3 regions of the Undibacterium sp. Di27W genome follow, and region 2 is predicted to be linked to each of the others. Evidence: predicted binding sites of a transcription regulator. Region 2 holds the regulator's gene; each other region holds the start of a gene.
The links. Region 2 encodes sigma-54, which starts transcription at its own class of promoters, with help from an activator protein. Its sites were predicted from a motif close to TGGCANGNAANCTGCTTT; they were not measured.
Positions count from the first base shown of each region.

Region 1: the regulator sigma-54 is predicted to act here: its motif matches at 4,685-4,702, upstream of ACO0LF_RS30530 (pilin).
Region 3: the regulator sigma-54 is predicted to act here: its motif matches at 5,809-5,826, upstream of ACO0LF_RS14305 (pilin).

Region 1 covers NZ_JBMPOS010000033.1:4,116-11,924, forward strand. The annotation lists gene ACO0LF_RS30505 (hypothetical protein) at 17-505, opposite strand; gene ACO0LF_RS30510 (hypothetical protein) at 1,338-1,598, shown strand; gene ACO0LF_RS30515 (hypothetical protein) at 1,598-1,828, shown strand; gene ACO0LF_RS30520 (hypothetical protein) at 2,303-3,205, opposite strand; gene ACO0LF_RS30525 (pilin) at 3,799-4,260, shown strand; gene ACO0LF_RS30530 (pilin) at 4,754-5,215, shown strand; gene ACO0LF_RS30535 (hypothetical protein) at 5,316-5,465, opposite strand; gene ACO0LF_RS30540 (pilin) at 5,902-6,363, shown strand; gene ACO0LF_RS30545 (M6 family metalloprotease domain-containing protein) at 6,581-7,809, opposite strand, start outside.
Region 2 covers NZ_JBMPOS010000012.1:92,020-99,828, reverse strand. The annotation lists gene ACO0LF_RS22245 (ABC transporter ATP-binding protein) at 1-460, shown strand, start outside; gene ACO0LF_RS22240 (alpha/beta hydrolase family protein) at 618-1,562, shown strand; gene ACO0LF_RS22235 (hypothetical protein) at 1,846-2,121, shown strand; gene ACO0LF_RS22230 (enoyl-CoA hydratase/isomerase family protein) at 2,147-3,241, opposite strand; gene hpf (ribosome hibernation-promoting factor, HPF/YfiA family) at 3,875-4,222, opposite strand; gene ACO0LF_RS22220 (RNA polymerase factor sigma-54) at 4,330-5,820, opposite strand; gene lptB (LPS export ABC transporter ATP-binding protein) at 5,832-6,587, opposite strand; gene lptA (lipopolysaccharide transport periplasmic protein LptA) at 6,589-7,152, opposite strand; gene lptC (LPS export ABC transporter periplasmic protein LptC) at 7,173-7,809, opposite strand, start outside.
Region 3 covers NZ_JBMPOS010000006.1:182,170-189,978, reverse strand. The annotation lists partial or broken gene ACO0LF_RS14335 (transposase) at 173-468, shown strand; gene ACO0LF_RS14330 (DUF2889 domain-containing protein) at 722-1,306, shown strand; gene sucC (ADP-forming succinate--CoA ligase subunit beta) at 1,338-2,522, shown strand; gene sucD (succinate--CoA ligase subunit alpha) at 2,541-3,422, shown strand; gene ACO0LF_RS14315 (Stp1/IreP family PP2C-type Ser/Thr phosphatase) at 3,716-4,522, shown strand; gene ACO0LF_RS14310 (FHA domain-containing protein) at 4,552-5,163, shown strand; gene ACO0LF_RS14305 (pilin) at 5,872-6,333, shown strand; gene ACO0LF_RS14300 (tetratricopeptide repeat protein) at 6,842-7,809, shown strand, end outside.

The sequences.
Region 1 (7,809 bases), on a different contig from region 2:
AGATATTTTCGCACGCTTATTTCCATACACTGAGTTCCCGCGCTGACTGATCTCTGTAGTCATAAATATCAACTATCTTTGTCAGCTCACCAGACCAGCCGCCGAATTGGCCTTGATGGTTCTTATTAAATCTGGCGATGATGGTCGCGGTTTTTTTATTGAATTTTTCAAGCACTGCCAGCTTCTTGAAGATTCTCTCCTGATCAGCATCACTTACAGTGGGGCCAGAATCGATATTGATCCAGATGCAGTCCTTGCTGGAAACTTCGACCGGGTAAGGGCAGACGACCATCTTTTCCGGGTCGACGAAAATATAGCCAGTGACGTTCACCAGCTTGCCGTGATAGCGCTCTGGCGTCGCAATCAGATTGATCAGAGACAGATCCAGTGCCTGTTCAGGGGCCTTGACCTTAGCTTTAGCCGCAGCAGCAGTCGCAAACAAGGCGACCGTCGCCAGCAGGCATGTAGATAAAAGATGGCGTGACAGGAGATAAGGAATTTTCATGCGATGCACTCCATTTTATTCAACTGAGGGATAGAATCAGCACATGATAACAGGGCTTTAGCTTGGCACGATCTGGACGATTTTTGCTACGCCTGATCTGCACCGTCAAAAAAAGCCATCAAAAATAATCGATTAAAAATAGTCGATTAAAAATAAGCGATCAAAACATAGAAAGGGGAAAGCCGGATGACACGGGCACTGTTGTTATTGATCTGCACCCTGCTGCCGGTTATAAGCTGGGCAGGCCCCGTAGGTGCGATTAGCGCAAGCGTAATCGTACGCATGCAAAGTCTGAAGATGCATAGATATCAGGATATCTCGCGAAGTCCGCGCACTATCATAGCAGGCGCGTGGTTTATGCTTGAATGACTACCATGAAGCAGTTGTGCTTTTCAAGCAGAATAGAGAGTGACGGTTATCATGCGTACGATTACGCTGCGCTAATCGTACCTACACGCAGGTAGAAGAATACTCAATGAAAATAACAATTTTTGTCTTCAGTTTAATGTTAAGTGCAGTCTCCATACTGTCGACATTTGTTAGTGCAGCGACATATTATGTTCTATTTGCGTTGGGTTCAATTCTCGCAAGTTTAAGTTTGGCAGGATTTATTTATCTCGGCCGGACATTTGTTCAATATCGCCGATATTTTTATGGTTTCTATATCTTGCCCATATATGTTTTATTTGATATTTTACTCAGATACGGCTGGGGAATTCGCGTTTTGGATTTTCTGCCATAAAATTGAGAATCAACCTCTGATGCACCCCACGTAGTTATGTTTAGCACAGCCATCCCCAACGCATCTCATTTTCTTAACTGAACAACTTCTATGTTTACGCCAGAATTTACTATTCACGAAAAAAACGAATATGTGCTCGTTGCCAGTCATAGCCTTGAGAATCCAGAAGCGATCCGCTTGAGCCTGCAATACAACAAGGCCCGCATCGCTTTTGCCCATCAGCATTTACCTGCGCATATGAACGCATGCCGTATTATTTATGATGTCCGTGGTCAGTCCGTCTCTGCGAAGACACTTGATGCAATTACTGAAAGTCTTGCTGCAATCTGCACCGTGGAGTTCAAGCGCTGATGGGTATCCAGGTCATCGTAAAAACTGGCTCTGCCAGCGAGATAGCATCTGTGCTCGGTACTATAGCCACAGATTGCGAAATTTTTCCCATTGATGAAGCGAACTGGGGCGTATCTATTCCGACCAAGCTTATTGATGCGGTAGGAGAGAAAAGCATCCGCGTCGCGTTGGATAAACTGGTGCATTTTGACCTCTGGGCTGGGTCATGGAAAATGCCGCTCCAGGTGTAGGTCGGTAGGTACGATTAGCCCGCGTAGGTACGATTAGCGCAGCGTAATCGTACGCATGCAGAGCCTGAATAAGCACAGGCCTCAAGAGTATCTCATGTTGAGCCTTACCATCTCAGCAGACGTGTGACGTATACTTGGTTAACTGCCGTGAACCATCCGGGATTTCAAGCAGGATAGAAAAGTGACGGCGATCATGCGTACGATTACGCTGCGCTAATCGTACCTACGGGATGTTATAGAATGCACGTCGGATGACATGATCGTCATTCAATGACGGTGCGTTGCAACGCACCCTACCTGGGGGCATCTAAGGAGGCCGTTTACACCGCTTTCAATATACGGCATTTCCCGCTGTTAGGGTAGGTACGATTAGCACAGCGCAATCGTACGCATGCGTGCCTCAAAATAAAAACTGTTTGGTGTTTTATAAAACGCTTCAGGAGTAAGCTCTTTCCTGTTGTACATACAGCCTCTCTACCAGTTGAATAACCAGCCCCAAAAGCCGAATGACATTTGCATCTTCGGTCGATAGCTCGATGTCAACCATTCTACCTCGCCAGTATCAACATCAAACACCTTGGCAACAAAAGTGAACTTGCTTCGCGCCTTTTCATCCCAATCCTGTTTTTGTTCCATAGTTAGTGCGACCCTATTGCCATCATTACCCCAAAAAAATAATGCGTCCTGGTGGGGAGTAAGCTTGAATAAACCTGCATCAAGGTCAAAAACTCCCTTGATATTGCGACAGCTCTCGATTAATAAAGCAGGCAGGAGTGCGTTTTTTCCTGGTACGATATCGTAGACATGCAGGCTAACTGGGCAACTATTCTTTGCACGCTTTATATGCGCCGAGTAATCGACTCTCTCAAAACTCTGACACCCTTTTGATACATACAAAACACCAGGCTCCTCACGGAGGTTAAGCAAATACAAGGTTCGACTGGTCGGGAAATAAGCGACACTATCATCATTGCCAAGATCCAGTTCCAGCTTGTCAGGCAAAGACACTGCACAATCAGCCTGATTCGCTACAGGCGTCATTATCTGCCGCCCTTTAAGCCAGACTTCTTCACCCCTATATCCCACCTGCCTCAGAGGGCGCATTCCTGGATGTGCTGTAACGCAATCGTCGGCAGCCCTGGAACCATCATCAACGCTATTACATCCAGCAGGATAAATAGTGTCTTTAGAAATCCATGGCTTCAAGTCGGCGTCAAAATTCTGAGTCCGTGCAAAAGGCATAGACACCGCTTTTGGTATCGCACCCCGGTCTTTTGGCGCTGTTGAAAACTGTATGCTCGCGTCATAGCCCAAGACTTCTGTCTGTGCTGGATCAAGATCAAATCCATTAAAGTGCCCCCCCATAATCTCGTGCATACCGCCAAAACACGATCACGCCATTCTCACGGACTAATTCTGGATGCCTATAAGGCCCCCAGGAGACAGAGCCAAATTGGTACTTCGCAAAAAGTACGGTGCAGATGATTGATAGCGAGATGATGACAATAGTTTTTTTCATGTAAGAGGCGTTTCAAATTATTGTTTACCATGAGCTCGCTTATTCCCATATCCCTTTTTTCCAGTGCTTGCACTTGATTTTGGCATTGCCGTACAGAGTGAGCATTTACTTTTGTATGTCCAGTTTCTGTACCTACAGGGGGTGTCAGTAATATATTCGCTGCTAAAGCCGCTCTTCTCATCGATGATCCACAGCGATTGCTGCACAAGCACACATGCATACTGACGACTGAAAAAACACTATTTGCCAGTTTCGCACATGGTTTGCATGCCAAATGACAGTATTAGTATGGGCACCTAAAAGTGTTAGTAATATTTTGTTACATTTATCAAAAATACATGTATGATTGCTACCGAAAATATGCCCTGCAGATTTTTTCAGGCAACTATCATTTTGCCTTTTTAAGGCCTTTACAGAGATTTTATTCCTTCCAACTTTACGGTGAATTTAGATGACATTTACTCCAAAGCAAGTACAACGCGGCTTTACACTGATCGAATTGATGATCGTTGTAGCGATTATTGGTATTTTGGCAGCGATTGCTATCCCTCAATACTCTGACTATACATCCCGCACTCGTGCCACAGGTGCCAGGGCTGAGATAGAAAGTACATTGAGAGGCATGTCCTTATGCGTACAAGGTGACGCTGGTGTCTGGACAAATTGCATAACATCAGGCTCTAACGGTGTACCTGTAGTGGCAATCACCAAGTTCATGGCAACTGTTCCTGCACTTTCTGCTGGTCAGGTGATATTTACGTCGACTGCAACGGTAAGCACCAGTGATACCACGCAATTGGTAGGTACCTTGACTCCCTCGACTGTTGTCAACCAGGCCAATATGATCTGGAGTGCGGCCGGTTCTATCTGCAACGGCAATCGCGGCTTGAAAACCGGTGCGGGTGGTTGCTAATCTGTTCTTACTGCTCAACACCAGGAAATGCCCTTCTTCATGAAGGGCATTTTTTTGGAATGGGGATAAACAGGCACTGGTGGCAGCCTCTATACTGTATCAATGTCATCTCTGAGAATTTTTTACCCATCAGTGGAGCTGTTCAGTGCATGCCAGCTTACCAGCAGTGGCATTTTTCACTTTAGGTCCCTTAAAGTGAGCCACACATTGCAGAATGGCAAACTATGATTGCACAATCAATATATCTAATCACAACAGAAAGACCGTTTATTGTCAGTTTCATGTAGCGCTTTATATTTAAGTGACAGTATTAGGGATAGCTTTAAGACATCACTGACATATTTTGTTATTCAACTCAAGAAATAGATAGAAATACTTGTATTTTCATCATAAAAACTCTCTTTTTCAGTCTTTCTCAAGAGCTTGGCATAGATCTCGCTTATGTGGATATAACAGAAGTTTTAATTTTATTAACTTTTTGACAAGCTCAAAGATGACATCTATTCAAAAACAAGCACAACGCGGTTTTACCCTCATCGAACTGATGATCGTGGTGGCAATTATCGGCATTCTGGCTGCAATTGCTATTCCTCAATATTCCGACTACACGTCACGTACCCGTGCAACTGGTGCTCGTGCTGAAATGGAAAGCACGATAACGGCAATGACTTTATGTGTTCAAAGTGACGCGGGTGTCTGGACCAATTGCGTCACCACAGGAAGTAACGGTATTCCTATCGTTGCAGTGACCAAGTTCGTGGCCGCTGTTCCGGCTATTTCTGCTGCAAGGGTGATATTTACATCGACTGCAACAGTAAGTACTAGCGATACAACACAATTGGTAGGCACCTTGACCCCTTCTACTGTTGTTAACCAGGCCAATATGATTTGGTCCGCTGCCGGCTCTATCTGCAACGGTAATCGCGGCTTGAAAACCGGTGCTGGTGGTTGCTGAATAGTAGACTTGCCAGGTAGGCTTGCCAAGCAGGCTTGCCAAACACTAAAAAAGCCCTTCTATTACGAGGGGCTTTTTTGTCGGGAAGGTAAATTCAATATCAATTCAAATCAATGGGATCTACGCAAAATTGTTCCAGCGAAGCTATCGCTTTGGTATATTCGCGCACTTGCCTGATCACTCTCGCTTCTATGCGCCAAGCATACAGGCCTGAGGCAGCCAGATTCTTACAAGCCAGTTGACGTGTCATACAAGTTATCGCCAGATTTTCATCGCATCCTTGACATTGGCCTCGGCCTTTCAATCCGCGCCTGATGTACTGCCAACGCCTCAAGGCAGAATAATCATCGTTTTCATTAAAAAACACCCGCTTTAATGGGCTGATTAACAGCCGCGCCCCTCATCAAGTACGATATTTGCCATTGAGAAAAATTACAACAATGCCAATAAAAATGACATTTTTGTCAGTTTAGGGATTCAGTAAATAGACTACATGACAGCATAGGTAATAATTTTTGTATATCACTGACATATTTTGTTACGTTTTTCTCAAAAAATAGGCCTACACCTCTATTTTCATTGCAAAAAATTTCATTTTCAAAGTAGTCGATAAACTGGCACAAAGTTTGCTATTTAAGGAATCGTTCAGCAACTTTACTTTTTTCAACTTCTCCGCGAGTTTAAAGATGGCACCTCTACTCAAACAATTTCAACGTGGCTTTACCCTGATAGAACTGATGATTGTGGTCGCAATTATCGGCATTCTGGCAGCGATTGCCATTCCTCAATACTCCGACTATACATCCCGCACCCGCGCAGCCGGTGCCAGGGCTGAGCTAGAAAGTACGCTCACATCCATGGCTGTCTGCTTTCAGGGAGAAGCAAGTGTCTGGACTAATTGCATCACACCAGGTACCAACAGCATTCCCAGTATTGCTGTGACTAAATTCATTACCGCTGCACCAGTGCTTTCAGCTGGCCAAGTTGTTTTCACCTCTGCAGCAACAGTCAGCCCCAGCGACACTACCCAACTGGTAGGAACGTTGACAGCGTCCACGATAACCAACCAGGCAAATATGAAATGGGATGCGACTGGCACGATCTGCAATGGTAATCGTGGCCTGAAAACAGGTAGCGGCGGTTGCTGATACACCTGTATAGAAAGACCTGACAATGCCTTCCAAACAGGAAGGCATTTAATATTGGCTATGGATTGCCTTGCGCCAGCCTTATGGTTCGCACTCTCCCTCTGTGCCTTCATTTCGACATAGGAAGATCATGATAGACATGCATAAGCATGTCTATTTTTTTACCTGATGATTGTCCGGACATGCAAATTCGGCGATGTAAATTCGGGTATATAAATTAGATGGCTGCAGTAAACCGCATCTCCAGGCCTGATGCACTGATGTTACTCAAATCAAGCCTTGATGCACTGCCATCCCACCAAAGGCTTTTGGGATTGGTATCGACACCGAATCGCTTGTTGACATCGCTACTGAACAAATCAGTGGCGTCTCCGTCATTGTTGGCATCGTGCTCCAGATCATTGCGACCATCTGCCTGGATCAAAGCACATTCATAGTGTTTTTCAGAAGTCATTTGTTCGTTTTGATTATCCCCCAGCTCGTCAATATGCCAGACGGCAAGCCCTGCAGCGGGCAGTGCGGCATCTCTGCCTGATCTCTGGCGATTTTCGATAATAAAGTACTCGGTTGCATTCTTTTTGTGGATAAAAAATTGATTTTTCTCAGCGTAAGCACTGGCATTCAAGCCTGCTGTCAATGCAGTCAATGTTTGTGCCCACCCTGCTTTGTATTTCAGGTAGGCGTTAATCTGGGGAGGATTTTTTTCATCTGCATTCGGCCCCGCACACATGAGGCAAAATTTTCCGATTCCAGCGGATTGATTTCCGTAGTCATAGAGATCCGGAAAATCACAAATCATATGGCCATTCTCATGGCAAAAAGTGCCAAGGCTGAGTTCATCTGTCATGTCGGTAATCTGATAATCGAATACCTGCTTGTTTGGCGTCAATTGGTAGGGATTCGTCAAATGGGATGAATGCGGCCAAAGCCCTTTTTTCCAATTATTGACTCTGGTTCCTGCATAGAATACGTTTGTAGCATAGATATAGCCTTGCTGATCTATCGTCAATTTGCTGAAGTCGAATCCCTTATTTTTAAAGTAGTCCAGCGCTTCTTTAATGAGTTCAAGCGTGCGTTTGGGCAGCGCGATGGATTCGTCTGTGTAATACTTCCTTGGATGTTTGGCGGTGTAATAAGGTGTGACGATATTGGTGTAGTTAAGGCGGCCTCCCGAGACGTCATGAAAATAATCATGGACTGAGCCATTATTACCAAACCCGCGGTATCCAGCCTGGTTGCAGAAGTTCTCCACTTCTGTCTGGGGAATCGTTCCCGGAATGTCAGAAAACTGAATGAGGATGCACAAGCCCACAAAGTTTCCCACCGTGGCGCGAGAGGGTGGAGCAGCCATAATGCCTTCCCTGCCGTCATTGCGTGCGAGCTGAGCCACAATGTCTTTGGCATTTTTTCTACGAATTTCCCAACGCGAGCCACCATGCGGAAATG
Region 2 (7,809 bases):
CATGTCGGTGACCGATAATCTTTTGCTCGGTGCCTTCCCGCGCTTCACCCGCAGCCGTCCGCGCGGTGACATAGAAAGTGATCTGCAAAAAGCCATGGAATTGTTTCCACGCTTGAAAGAACGCAAAAACCAGTTGGCAGGCACCCTGTCTGGTGGCGAGCAGCAAATGCTGGCGATGGCGAGGGCAGTCATGCTCAACCCTGACGTGGTCTTGCTGGATGAACCATCCATGGGTCTGGCACCGATATTGGTCGATGAAGTCTTTCGTATCATCGTACGCCTGAAAGAGCAGGGCACCACCATGCTGCTGGTGGAGCAGTTTGCCGCGGCTGCCCTGGCCGTGGCTGATTATGGTTATGTACTGGAAAATGGCAGGATATCTGTGCATGGCCCGGCGACTAGTTTGCAGAATGATCCGGCAGTGAAGGCGGCTTATCTGGGTGGTGGTGCGCAGCACTAATTAATGCCAGATTCTCGGTGGAAAATGTAGTGAAAAAATGGGGAGTTTGCTCCCCATTTTTTCATTTTGGCTCATCAATTCTTGCTTGAATTGTGATATTTTTCGATGCTGAATTGCGCTGGTTCGCGCTTCACATTGATCACCATTGGGCATCCCTATGAATTCCATTTCTTCAAAAATCCACCTTACGATTCTGGTGTTGGTCACACTCTTTAGTGCCTCCTGCATGGCAGCGCCAGTGCTGCAAGAACATACAATAAAAATCGATGGCAAGCCAAGACGCTACTATCATTTATCTGATACTGCCGCAACACCTCCTGGCCAGCCCATCCTGTTGGTCAGTGGCTCAGGTTGCGATGATTTTGCTACACGCTTGCCCCTGTTTTTTGAACGTTATCCCGCCACTGCCAATGTCTATTATCTGGAAAAACCTGGTGTCATCAAAAATGCCGACGGCAGCAAATGTAGTAAAGAATTTCAGGCAGCAGACAAATTTGATCAACGCTTGTCAGATCATTTAAAGTTCATCGAGCAAGAGCCTGAACTGAAAAAGATGCCAGTGCATTCCATTGCCGTACTGGGCTTTTCTGAAGGCGGTGCGATTGCGCCTTACCTCGCCAGGGATAGCGAGAAAATAGGCTGGCTGGCAACCGCTGGTAGTGGTGGTTTGAAACAAAGTGAAGAATTTTTGATCTTTGCTGATCGTGGTGTTGAGCCTTATGCCAAGCCATTTTCACGTGACTATTTTTTACATGTGTATGCTGACATCAAAAAAAATGGCAAGAGCCTCAGGAAAGAATTCTTTGGTCATCCCTATGCCTACTGGTCTGGTCGTTTGTTTACTGATCCTTTGAGCGTATATGCAGGCCTGGATATCCCCATGGTGGCGGCGATGGGGGAGAAGGATGAGAGTGTGCCTATAGAATCGGGGCATGCCTTGCGGGACTATTTCTTGAAGCACCCTGAGAAGGATTTTCAGTTTGTCGAATTTCCGGGCGCCAGCCATGGTTTGAAAACTGCGGAGAGGAATGGGGCGCAGGAGTTTATTGCGGGCTTGGCGGGGTGGTTTAAGGGGGATAAGAAGGCATTTGAGTTGAAGTGATTGCAGATATGCATAAGAGGCTGCTCAGCCTTGGATTTTAGGGCAATCTTATTAACGTCAATCCTGCGTAGGCAGGAATCTAGTGACGTTTGTTGTATACCGTAAAATGCATTAACTTCAGATTCTCATTATTTTACGAATCTGTTTTTCAAATACGTTTATGCGCCATTTAAGATTGCCGGTCGGGGGTAGCCCGACAGCTACATACCTTTCTTGCGTCGCCAAGAAAGGTATGCCAAAGAAGGCGACCCAGGCGTAGCCGCCCCCTAAAGGGGGTTCCCGTTTGTGCAGTACAAAAAATGGGAAATACCCGAAACTCGCCTGCGGCTCAAACAACGGTCATTTCTTTTTCCATTTTCTGTACCGCACAAACGGCGGCTACACATGGGAACTGCAAAAATCAATAGCAACTGCAACTGCAACTGCAACTGCAACTGCAACTGCAACTGCAACTGCAACTGCAACTGCAACTGCAACTGCAACTGCAACTGCAACTTCAACTTCAAAAGCAACGTCAATGCGACCTTTGTGCAAATTTTTGTATTGGCAATTGATTTAATTTTCTTAAAAAATCAGTTTTTAAATCACCCTTCCAAATACCGCAAAGGATGCGCATGAGCAGGCCATGCTTCTGCAAAGAATCCTGTCACCTGCTCTGTCGTCACTTCAGCCAATGTTGCAGGTGACCAGCGTGGACTATTGTCTTTGTCTACCACCAGGGCACGTACGCCTTCAAGTACTTCACCATGCTTGAAGCAATGGCGTACCATATTTCTTTCCATGCGCAGGCAGGCTGATACTGTCATGTCCTTACTGCGGCGCAGTTGTTCCAGTGTGACTGACATCAGCAAGGGTGAGCGCTTTTGCATGGTGGCCAGGGTTTGCTGGGCGAATTCGTTGCTGTTTTGCTGCAGTTTTTCACAGATGGTAGTGACACTATTACCTGCGAAGATGTCATTGATGGCCGCATGTTGCGCGGCCAGTTTGCTGGTATCCGGCTTTGCCTGGTCTGCAAAGCTAGCTGCGAAATCACGTATTGCCACGTGCAGGTCCGTGGCCGCGCTTTCGCTGAGCAAATTCATCAATGCTGGTATTTCAGCGGTGGGGATGTAGATATCTGCCAGCCCTGCATAGATAGCATCAGCGGCAGTAATGATCTCACCAGTCAGTCCCAGGTAAGTACCAATTTCACCCTCAGTGCGTGACAGGAAATAACCACCGCCGACATCAGGGAAAAGACCGATATTCACTTCCGGCATGGCCATCTTGGTACGCTCAGTGACAATGCGCAAACGGCAATCTGACCCTGCCTGGGCGATACCCATGCCACCACCCATGACGACGCCATTCATCAGCGCGATATAAGGTTTTGGGTAGAAATGGATTAAATGATTTAAGGCATATTCTTCTGTGAAAAAATCTTCCAGCAGGGCCGAGTCACCTTTCGGAGTAGCAGTGCCGACATCATAGAAAAAACGGATATCCCCACCAGCACAAAATGCCTTCTCGCTGCTGCTGTGAATAAACACGGCACGCACACTTTGATCATCCTGCCAGGCCAGCAAGGTCGCCGTCAATGCTCGCACCATATCGAGAGACAGCGAGTTCAAGGCTTTGGGTCTGTCAAGGGTGATATAGCCTATATTGTTCTTGACGGAGGTGAGGACAAATTCGCTCATGATGGACTATGCAGTGTAGGGGATGAAGCTGCTATTTTAACTTTGTCAGGCTTGGGCGTCACGGGGTGTATATGTTTATGAGGAAATAGAGTAAGGACGGCATGCTCGTTGCCGTTGGGTTTGACTTTGGGGTTGTTTTTGACTTTCGGCAGTTCCCATGTGTCGGCGCCGTTTGTGCAGTACAGAAAATGGAAAGAGAAGGACCGCTGTCTGAGCCGCAGGCGAGTTTCGGGCCTTCCCATTTTTTGTACTGCATAAACGGGAACCCCGCAGGGGCGACGACGCCTGGGTCGCCTTCTTTTGCTTCCTTTTCTTGGCGAGCAAGAAAAGGGAGTAGCCGCCGGTCTATCACCGGCGAGCAATCTTCAAATACGAATGCAGGTATTTCAAAATCCAGCTCGCAAAGTCTTACGATTCTGGCGTGAATAAACTTCGTGGCATACACCGAACGCCGCTGGATTCCAGCCAAAAGCACGCTGGAATGACGTTAATACGTGTACGGATTGCCATATGGCAATCAACTGAATAGATTGAGAAATATTATTTATTTCAAAACCACTCACCCAACAAAAAGGACGCCTTTAGCGTCCTTGTTTTGGATGTCCACAACCTGTTAGGGTAAGGACCGGGGTCTTATGAAGCCGATGCCGGATCAGGTATGTGCTTGATGGCGTCGTGCTGATGGTCTTGCATTTTATCTTTGTGCTTGATGACCTGGCGATCAAGTTTGTCTACCAGTGCATCGATTGCTGCATAAAGATCATGCGCCAGACTTTCAACGTGGATATCTTTACCGCTGATATGCAAATTAATGTCGGCTTTGTGTCGTTTTTCCTTTTCCCGGAGCTTGTCCACCGTCAGGATGACGGCGATATCAATGACCTGGTCGAAATGTCGCCTGATACGTTCTAGTTTGGTATGTACATATTCACGAATTGCAGGAGTTACTTCGACGTGGTGTCCACTGATGGTGAGATTCATACTGTGCTCCTATAGTGATGTTGCTTGCTGTAACGATACACTCTTGGCATTTATTTGCCTTGAGCTAAATCATATATAGCAATTCAAACCGTGATTACAAGGACTACTTACAAAGATTTACGCAAACTGACTGGGGGGATTTTCAGGGCTTCACGGTATTTGGCAACTGTCCGCCGGGCAATTACCATGCCCTGTTCACCCAGCATGTCTGCAATTTTGCTATCAGAGAGTGGGCTTTTCTGGTCTTCTGCTCCTATCAACTGCTTGATGAGTGCACGTATCGCGGTGGAAGATGCTTCACCCCCTGTTTCCGTCGCGACATGGCTGCCGAAAAAGTACTTCAACTCAAACATGCCATGTGGGGTCAACATGTATTTTTGGGTTGTCACACGTGAGATAGTGCTCTCGTGTAATCCTAGTGTATCAGCAATTTCGCGCAAAACAAGGGGTCGCATGGCAACGGCACCATGGGTGAAAAAATTGCGTTGCCTTTCAACTATCGCTTGTGCAACGCGCAAAATAGTGTCAAAGCGTTGCCGCATATTTTTGATGAGCCAGCGGGCTTCCTGCAATTGCGCACCCAGGCCAGCTTCACCACGGTTTTGCTTCATGATATTGGCATACACGCTGCTGACTCGCAGCCTGGGCATGACATCCTGATTCAGCATGACTTGCCAGCCATTGCCAGACTTTCTGACGATCACATCCGGCACCACATAATCTGATTCATCGGCGGCAAAGGCAATGCCAGGCCGTGGCTGGCACAGGCGTATGATGGTTTGTGCATCGCGCAAATCTTCATCATCGCAGTCGAGAATTTTCTTGAGTTTGGTGAAGTCTCTTTGTGCAAATAAAGCCAGTTGTGTTTCAACAATTTGCAATGCCAGTCTGCGTGTGACAAAAGCCACTTTGGGCATGCGCCTGATTTGCAGGGCCAGGCATTCTGAAGGGCTGCGCGCACCGACACCAGCCGGGTCAAAGCTTTGCAGCATATTCAGGGCAAAGGCCAGTTCTTCTGCTTCTACACAGAGTTCCAATGGCAAACTGGCATGTATTTCATCCAGGGTTTCAGTCAGGTAACCATTGCTGTCCAGCGCATCTATCATCAGTTCGACCAGGGCACGGTCACGCGGCTCACGCAGGTTCAGGCGCATTTGCTCCAGTAGATGTTCACGCAGGGTGATGTGGGCTGCTCCCAGTTGTGGACGGCCATCTTCATCATCACCAGATTTGCTGCCATGCTGCACATCATCAAAGCCCCAGTCTTCTTCGCTGGAGCTGGTGCTGTCATTGCTGATGACCGTTTCGGCATCGGCAGCGGCTGGCTCGGTGGATTTATCGCTTTCTTCTCTTTGCGCAGGTGCTTCCATGCCTGCGTCAGCCGAGGTACTTGTTGTATTGATGGCACCATCGGCCAGCAGGCGAACCGCATGGTCGAGTGGATCATCGACGCGTTCCAGCATGGGATTATCGGTCAGCAGCGTCTCCAGCTCCTGATGCAATTCCAAAGTCGATAACTGCAATAATCGTATTGATTGCTGCAATTGCGGCGTTAAGGCCAGATGTTGTGAGGTACGTAGTTGCAGGCTTTGTTTCATGATGATTCCCGTCACATCCGGAAGTGTTCTCCGAGATAAACGCGACGTACAGATTCATTTTGTATGATGTCGTCAGGCTTGCCGCTGGCAAGTACCGCGCCTTGATTGATGATGTAAGCGTGATCGCAGATGCCCAGGGTTTCGCGCACATTATGATCGGTGATCAAAACGCCTATGCCGCGTTCCTTGAGGAAGCGGACGATACGCTGGATTTCGATGACAGCGATAGGATCAACGCCGGCAAAGGGCTCATCCAGCAAGACAAAGCGTGGATTGGTGGCCAGTGCACGGGCAATCTCGACGCGGCGGCGTTCACCACCTGACAGTGACAAAGCCTGGCTCTCGCGTATTTTTTCTATTTGCAAATCTGCCAGCAAGGCATTCAGCCTTTGCTCGATTTTCTTGCTGCCGAGGAATTTGCCATCGCTGTCTTTTTGCAATTCCAGTACCGCACGGATATTGTCTTCTACCGTCAACTTGCGGAACACTGATGCTTCCTGCGGAAGGTAAGACAGGCCGAGCACGGCGCGCTCATGGATGGGCAGTTGCGAGATATTGACATCATCAATAATGATATCGCCAGCATCGGAAGGTACCAGACCAACGATCATGTAGAAAGAAGTGGTTTTGCCTGCACCATTCGGCCCCAGCAAACCCACCACTTCACCACTTTTCAATAGCAGGGAAACATCGCGCACGACCTGGCGTGCACCATAACGTTTTTGCAAACCCTTGACCAGCAAGGTGCTGCCTGACTGTGCTGTCATCTTAATTAGCCTGTTTTTCTGGTTTTGGTTGCAAGATGATTTTCAGGCTGCCCGAACCTTCTACAAACTGGCCACTGGTGGAGTTAGTGCCTACAAAGACTTCATTCTTGCTGTCATAAGACAGGTATTCGCCAGCCTGTTCCTGGGTGACTTTAGTGCCTTCCAGATAGCGTACCTTGGCCTTGGAAAAGAATTTGACGATTTCCGTGCTTTGATTGTATTCCGCACGTTCAGCTTCGCCATCTACCCACAGATCAGGTCCGCCATCGCGCTTTTGGCGGAAGGTGACTTTGCGATTGCTGCCACCAGTCAGTACTACAAATTGATCACCATTCGGCGCCTCGGTGACGACGGCATTTTCTGCCTTGACATTCAGAGTGCCACGCACCAGGGCGACACCCTTGGATAATCTGCGCACGCTGGTCTTGCCATCGCTCTCGCCATAACCGGCTTCGATGACGGTTTCCTTGTTGCTGTCGGCTTTTTCTGCATATGCAGTTGCACTGACCAGGCCCAGGCAGGCCAGGCCGAATAAATGGGTAATGCCGAATTTAGTAAGTGTCATGGAGATGATCGCTTTCTCAATTATTTGGTTTTAACTGCATTCACCGCTTCACGCTTCTTGAGCAGGATGCGGACTTTGCTTAACAGGGCCAGGTGTTGGGTAGAGTTATTGGCCAGCATACCGGTTGCGGTCGATGTCGATTTACCGGTGGTGATGGTGATGGGCTTATCGGTCTTGACAACATCATCATCTGGCAATAGCAATAGATAATCCGATTCCACATGCACGAATTGCGAACTCAGGCCCTCTGGCCTTTCCATGCTGACATTGTCATATAAATGCACTTCATCATGCTCACGCTTGGGTGTGATGACATTGGATTTTTGCGACACCACGGCCAGGTCGGCCCGCAGATGCAAGGGTGGCCGGTCCTGATCAAAGCTGTTGATCTGCGGATGCTTGATTTCTATATTGTCGTTACGCGGCAGATGTACCAGGCTGTCACCAGTAATATGGTAATTGGCCTTGCCATTATTCGACAGGCGTATGAAATTGAATTTCTCTACATAGTAATCAGGTGCTGATCTGGCTGCGCTGCGGTTTTGTTCATCGTCGCCATTGCGACGTATGACTTCCATGACCCAGATGGTGCCCAGGGTCAGTATGCCCAGCAGTATCACGGCCAGCCAGATGCGGAAGCGGTCTATGGTCAAATGG
Region 3 (7,809 bases), on a different contig from region 2:
ATGTTTCTCGATGCTGATGGACTTCTTTCACCGATTGAGGGGAAACCATTCACTCATATTCTCAAGCCAGCAGGAACAAGTGGTTTTGAGTTCTTGCCAATTGTCGAGTGGATGTCACTTGCATTAGGAAAAGCAGTAGGCTTTGAAGCTCCGCAAAATGCGATTGTTGCTATTCGGCAACCAAAAGCCGGAGCGTCGCGCCATTGAACGTAACGAAGATGCTGTACAGGAGTTCAAGAAAAAAACCTGGCCTGCGCTCAAAAAAAAGCCTTGAGAGAGAATCGGCTGGTTGTATTCATCGACGAGTCCGGAATCAGCGAACGGCCTACCCGCGTGCGTACTTGGGCACTCAAAGGGAAAACGCCGATTATTCAGTTTCATTTCAACTGGAAACATTTGTCCGTGATTGCAGGTGTAACCTGGAATGAGCACTGCTTTCAAGTACATGTCGATATTGCAAGGAAAGACATTTGCCTGATAATTGCCCCGTTTTCTTTTGCCAAACCACAAAAAACTTAATTTTCTGCTTAGATTTCTGCATAAGCTTACTCAGAAAACTGCTTAAATTGTAGTCATGTGATGAGTTCGTGGCTGGTCTGTGCTACACTCTGCTGGTTTTTTTGCAGGGCCGCAGGAGCGGCTGTTATCGTAGAAGCTGCGGTAACGACACGCAATTGTGGCTATTTATTCAGTAATTCCGGTTTAGCCGCCAGCAGGCATGATGCCCTTATCTTCGTCAACCAACAGACGCGCCTTAAAGCACACGCGTACTATCCAGATCGAAGCGTTCGCGCGCGATGACGGATTGTGGGATCTTGACGCCCATATCACTGACTATAAGCCCCGCGATATTACGCTCGCATCCGGCGTGCGCTTGAATGGCAGCGCGCTGCATGACCTCAGCCTGCGCATTACCATAGACTTGCAATTGAACATCGTTGATGTGGAAGCGTCGTCAGACGCTGTACCTTATCCGGGTTATTGCGAAGCTATTACTCCAGATTATAAAAAACTCATCGGTTTGAATTTGATGAGACAGTTCCGTCAGGGCGTCAAAGAACGCATGGCTGGTGTGCAGGGTTGCACCCATCTGACGGAAATGGCACAAATTCTGCCGACTGCGGCTGTCCAGGCTTTTGCTGGCGATGTGATCGATACTCGTGATGGGGCGACCGATCGTGGCCAGCAGGCGCAACAACCTTTTCAACTTGATCGCTGTCACGCTCTTCGTATAGACGGGCCTGCAGTTGTTCAATATTACCCGCGTTGGGCAAAAGTATCGCCTGACGCGAAATCACCCAGCTAGTTTGTTTGTTTAATTATTTATACCTCAGTGTCTGAAGGGAAGTCGTATGAAAATTCATGAGTATCAGGGTAAAGAAATCCTCCGCAAATTCGGAGTGACAGTACCACGCGGTATTCCATGCCTGTCTGTTGACGAAGCTGTCAAAGCGGCTGAAACGCTGGGCGGACCAGTCTGGGTTGTTAAAGCACAGATACACGCCGGTGGCCGTGGCAAGGGTGGTGGCGTGAAAGTCGCTAAATCCCTGGAACAAGTGCGTGAATACGCTGACGCGATTCTGGGCATGCAACTGGTCACGCATCAGACCAGTGCTGAAGGTCAAAAGGTTCGTCGCCTGTTGATCGAAGAAGGCGCAGATATCAAAAAAGAACTGTATGTGAGTATGGTCACTGACCGTATCAGCCAGCGCGTGGTCTTGATGGCCTCCAGCGAAGGCGGTATGGATATTGAAGAAGTGGCAGAAAAACATCCAGAACTGATCCACAACTTGGCAATCGACCCGACTGCTGGCTTGCAAGATGCTGAAGCGGATGACATCTCCCGTAAAATCGGCGTGCCTGAAGAATCCATTGCTGATGCGCGCGTACAGTTGCAAGGTTTGTACAAAGCCTTCATGGAAACTGACTGCTCCCTGGCTGAGATCAATCCTTTGATCCTGACTGGCTCCGGCAAAGTGATCGCACTGGATGCAAAATTCAATTTCGATGCGAATGCCTTGTTCCGTCAACCAGAAATCGTGGCTTACCGCGATCTGGATGAAGAAGATCCAGCTGAAATCGAAGCCTCCAAATTTGACCTGGCTTACATCTCCCTCGACGGCAATATCGGCTGCCTGGTGAACGGTGCTGGTCTGGCGATGGCAACCATGGACACGATCAAACTGTTCGGCGGCGAACCAGCCAACTTCCTGGACGTAGGTGGTGGTGCGACGGCAGAAAAAGTCACTGAAGCCTTCAAGATCATGTTGAAAAACCCAGGCCTGAAAGCCATCCTGGTCAACATTTTCGGCGGCATCATGCGTTGTGACGTGATCGCTGAAGGCGTGATCACTGCATCCAAGGCAGTTTCCCTGCAAGTACCACTGGTTGTGCGTATGAAGGGTACTAACGAAGACATCGGCAAGAAGATGCTGGCTGACTCTGGCCTGCCTATCATCGCGGCTGACACGATGGAAGAAGCAGCACAGAAGGTTGTTGCAGCTGCTGCAGCTCAAGCTTAATAATCGCAAGGAACAGATATGTCCATCCTGATCAATAAAGACACTAAAGTCATCACCCAAGGTATCACTGGCAAAACTGGCCAGTTCCATACTCGCATGTGCCGCGACTACGCAAACGGTAAAAACTGTTTCGTCGCTGGCGTGAACCCGAAAAAAGCTGGCGAAGATTTCGAAGGCATCCCGATTTTCGCTAACGTATCTGAAGCTAAAGCGGCTACTGGCGCGACAGTTTCCGTTATCTACGTACCACCAGCAGGCGCAGCCGCTGCCATCTGGGAAGCCGTAGAAGCTGACCTGGACCTGGCAATTTGCATTACTGAAGGCATCCCTGTCCGTGACATGATGATGTTGAAAGACCGCATGGCTAAGTCCGGCAGCAAAACAAAATTGCTCGGCCCTAACTGCCCAGGTCTGATCACACCAGACGAAATCAAGATCGGCATCATGCCAGGCCATATCCACCGTAAAGGTCGTATCGGCGTGGTTTCCCGTTCCGGTACACTGACATATGAAGCAGTGGGTCAATTGACTGCACTGGGTCTGGGTCAGTCTTCTGCTGTTGGTATTGGTGGTGATCCTATCAATGGTCTGAAACACATCGACATCATGAAGATGTTCAATGATGATCCGGATACTGATGCTGTCATCATGATCGGTGAAATTGGTGGTCCGGATGAAGCCAATGCTTCTTACTGGGTACGCGACAACATGAAGAAGCCAGTTGTTGGCTTCATCGCCGGTGTGACTGCGCCTCCGGGCAAACGCATGGGCCATGCTGGCGCGCTGATCTCTGGCGGTGCTGATACTGCACAAGCCAAGCTCGACATCATGGAAGAATGCGGCATTAAGGCCACTAAAAACCCGTCAGAAATGGCGCGTTTGTTGAAAGCCATGCTGTAAGCAAGAGGCTGTAAAGCTGCTTTGCAAGAAAGAGTCGCAAATTTTGCGACTCTTTTTTGTTTATAGCGGGGTTTCTTGTGGATATCCGTGCAAATAGATTTCCTTAATGTTAAGCTTAAGCAAGATGTACAGTTCACAATTGAATTGTGATTGAATTCATGGTTAACCGCAGGCAGCAGCGCAAAAGAAGCAGAATAAAAAGCAGAAAAAGCGGCGAATGAAACCAGCCTGTGAATACAGGTTTAAAAATATTATAAATTTATACACTTCAGGATAATTCCCAGCGTTTATTGATGCCATACCAGCGTGTTCTAGAATTTGCCGCCCTGTCTGATACGGGCTTAGTCAGGTCGCACAACGAAGATGCCATCATCGTTTGTGCCGACTACGGCTGCGCCATTCTGGCCGATGGCATGGGTGGTTATAACGCCGGTGAAGTCGCCAGCGCCATGACGGCGCAAATCATTGCAGAATATTTATGCAGCAAGATGGATGCCATCTGGTTCCCTTCCATGGGGCCCCGGCCTTTGGCTATGGCGCGCTGGATTACCGAATCTGTTGAACTGGCCAACCGCAACGTGCTGTATGCAGCGCAAACCAATCCCGAATGCTCAGGCATGGGCACCACAGTGGTGGTGGCATGCTGTTTGCAAGACAAGCTTTTACTTGCACACGTCGGTGATTCACGTGCTTACCGCTTTCGTGATGGTATATTGAGTCGCTTGACTCAGGATCATTCTGTATTGCAGGAGCAAATCAATGCCGGTCTGATATCGGAAGAAGATGCGCGTTTTTCTTCCATCAAGAATTTGATCACCCGCGCTGTTGGTACGCTTGATGAGGTGCATACCGAGTTGCATACGCACCATACCGAAGAAGAAGATTTGTATCTGATGTGCTCGGATGGATTGACCGATATGCTGGAGCATGATGAAATCCAGAGTCTGATCAGGATGTATGGATCTGATCTTGATCGTTGTGCCGAAGCGCTGATAGACAGGGCCAAGGACAGAGGGGGACTGGATAATATTTCGGTAGTCTTGTTTGGCCTGGTTGGTGAAAAAAACAAGTCCTGGTTGCAAAGAACATTTACCCGGTAGTCCGGGGCTTATGAATTGATGAGAGATTTATGGCGAAAATTATCGTCACCTTTAATGGTCTGGTTCAGCAAGAAATCACTATCAGTAAATCACGCCTGACGATAGGACGGCGACCCAGCAATGACATTGTCATCGATCATCTGACGGTGAGTGGTCAGCATGCCGCAATTGATACTTCGTCGAATGGTTCTTTTGTTCTTGACCTGGGCAGTACCAATGGCACCATGGTCAATGGCCAACCGGTCAAAAAACATTTGCTGCAAGATGATGATGTTATCGACATCGGCAAATACAAATTAAGATTCCAGGTGGAGCAGTCTGGCAAACAGACTTTTGTGCCCGAGCCAGGTCAAGTGCAGCCACCAGCGATCGTCGACAAGCAAAGGGCCAAGATCAAGGTCATGAATGGCACGAATGTGGGTAAGGAGCTGACGCTTGTCAAAGCCGTTACGACCATAGGCAGCCCCGGTACTCAGGTCATTGCCATTACTCAGCAAGGCAAGGACTACGTGATTGCCCAGGTTGAGGGCAGTGCTGCGGCAACCGTCAATACCGTCTCCATCAAGGACAAGCCGCACACCTTGAAGCACGCTGACATGATAGAGATGTCGGGCACGAAGATGGCTGTCATCTTTTATTGAACAAGCCAGACTGGACCGTCCAGTAACATTTCTCTTTTTATATCTGATATACACTGGCTAGTTCGCCTTTGACAGCGACGCTCCAATGCGAGCTTGCTGGCAGGTAAGGGGAATATGAGTATAAGTACAAATATTCCCTTAACTATGTCAGACATGCATCCTGCTCCTGCTTGCCTGCTACTCACCTCTATTTTGACAGGGTAACAGCCACTGAAAGTGCCGCCATAGCCATTCGGTAGCTCAAGAGCAATAGATACCATCAGCCACCTTGAACCAGAATTTGTATTAAATAGTCAGTTTGTTATGACAGTTTTCCCCAGCGTATGAGGAGATCTGCGTGGCGACGCTTATTTTTATTTCTGTGCTACCTGTTCTGCGCGGCCAGACATCACCAACATTTGTTTAAACCTGCCATCTTGTATAGTAAATTTTTATTATTTACATAATAAAAATGCGGGGAAATGTAACTTAGGTTACAGGAGTGACATTCTCGTCAGTCATATTTATATTTTGACATAAGAAATGACAAAAAATTGCAAAGGGATTTTGGAAACTGTTGACGCATTTTGTCAGTTGCTCTGAGTAAACATCAAAAGATATCTATTTCCATCACAAAATGCCCTGCTTTTACTGTTTGCAAGGAGTTGGCACGGCGATTGCTTAAGAGAAAGCGTTGTTCCCGAATTTAACTTTTTATTGGAGTTCAAGATGAAATCTATCCCTAAACAGCTGCAACGCGGCTTTACATTGATCGAGTTGATGATTGTTGTTGCAATTATCGGTATTCTGGCAGCGATCGCTATTCCTCAGTACTCCGATTACACATCCCGTACTCGCGCTACTGGTGCAAGGGCTGAGATCGAAAGCACTTTGACAGGTATGGCTTTGTGCGTACAAGGTGACAATGGTGTTTGGACTAACTGCATAACAAGTGGTAGTAACGGTGTTCCTATCGTTGCAGTCACCAAATTCATGGCTACTACTCCTGTATTGGCTGCTGGTTCTGTGAGTTTCACTTCTACAGCAACAGTAAGTACTAGCGATACTACACAATTGGCAGGTGTTCTGACTGCATCTACAGTTGTTAACCAAGCTAACATGATCTGGTCTAACGCCGGTACTATCTGTAACGGTAACCGCGGTCTGAAAGTTGGTTCCGGCGGTTGCTAATCAATTAGCATAGCTGCACCCAAAAATGCCCTTCTATATGAAGGGCATTTTTTTATCCTCTTTTTTATCCTTTCTACGATTCTGGGTTCATTGCGGGTAAATTTTGCTGAGGAAATTTGCAGGCCAACATGGAGTATCCCTCAGGTGCTTGTGCATGAGTCTGCTCTCAAATCATGTTTGCTTTCTCTTTGTGCCGCTGTAGACCTTCTTGTAAGTAGCTAGAATCTGCCCTTACTGGAAAGTGGCCTGGATAATTGATCGCGTATCGCTAAGCAATTTTTTCCTGAGCCCATATTTAATCGTCCTGAATAGATAAATGTTCCAGGATGACATCGTCAATAGTAGTCTACTGCTCTTCCTCTTTCCTCTGTGTGCCCATATATTCGAAATATCAGGCTATTTTTATGAGCAGACTCATAGGAAATGAGTAAACTTGCTTGCTTCATGGAGAATGGGTATGGCATCCATAAACCTGTGATCTTGTAAATTTCAAAATGGGAGTTCGCTCATGCTGAGCTGGTTGAAGAAACGGTTTTCCCCGATAGAACAAAAGATATCTGAGGCTGAAAAAAAAGAAAAACAGACGGATATTTCTGTTCCTGAGACAAATAGCAAGCCAGAACCTGGCGCTGAGCAATTAGGTGACTTGCAATTCAAAGAGGGTAACTTGCCCGCTGCAGCCGCGTATTTTCAACAGGCACTCTCAATTGAGGCTACTAACCCTATCCTATGTAATAAGCTGGGTGATGTTTTTTATGAGCAGAACCAATATTCACTTGCTGAAGCACAATATCGTCGTGCTTTGGAATTAAAGCCGGATTTTCTGGATGCAGAGATTAATCTTGGTTTGTGCCTGGATGCCGTCGGGCGTTATCAGGATGCCCTGGCCTGTTATCAGCACGTGATACAGATGCAGGCGGATCATCACATCGCTTATTACAATCTTGCAGTGTCACAGACCTCGCTTGGGCATGTCGCTGAGGCACAGGCGGCTTACCAAAAGGCCCTGGATATCAGGCCTGAGTTTAGTCATGCACATTTTAATCTGGCCATTTTGCTACAGCGCCAAGGTAAATTAATTGACGCTGAGACGCATTACCTACAGACTTTATCCACTAATCCCACGCATTTTTTGGCTTGCTGTAATCTGGGCTTGCTATACCTGGCGAGGCGGGAGTATAGCAAGGCGCGTGAGAAATTATTGTTATCCTTGAACATCAATCCTCAGCATCTGGAGACGGTTTTCAATCTGGGCAAGCTTGCGCTTGATACTGAACAAGCAGATGCCGCCGTTGATTATTTTCAACGTGCATTGAACTTACACCCTGGGTATGCAGATGCAATACTTAGCCTGGGAGATGCTTATAAGATGCAGCACAAACTCGAAGAAGCAGAGGCTAGTTATCGTCAGGCGATAGATGTGCGACCAAAGCACCCTGCTGCTTATTGCAATCTGGGCATCACATTGCATGAGCA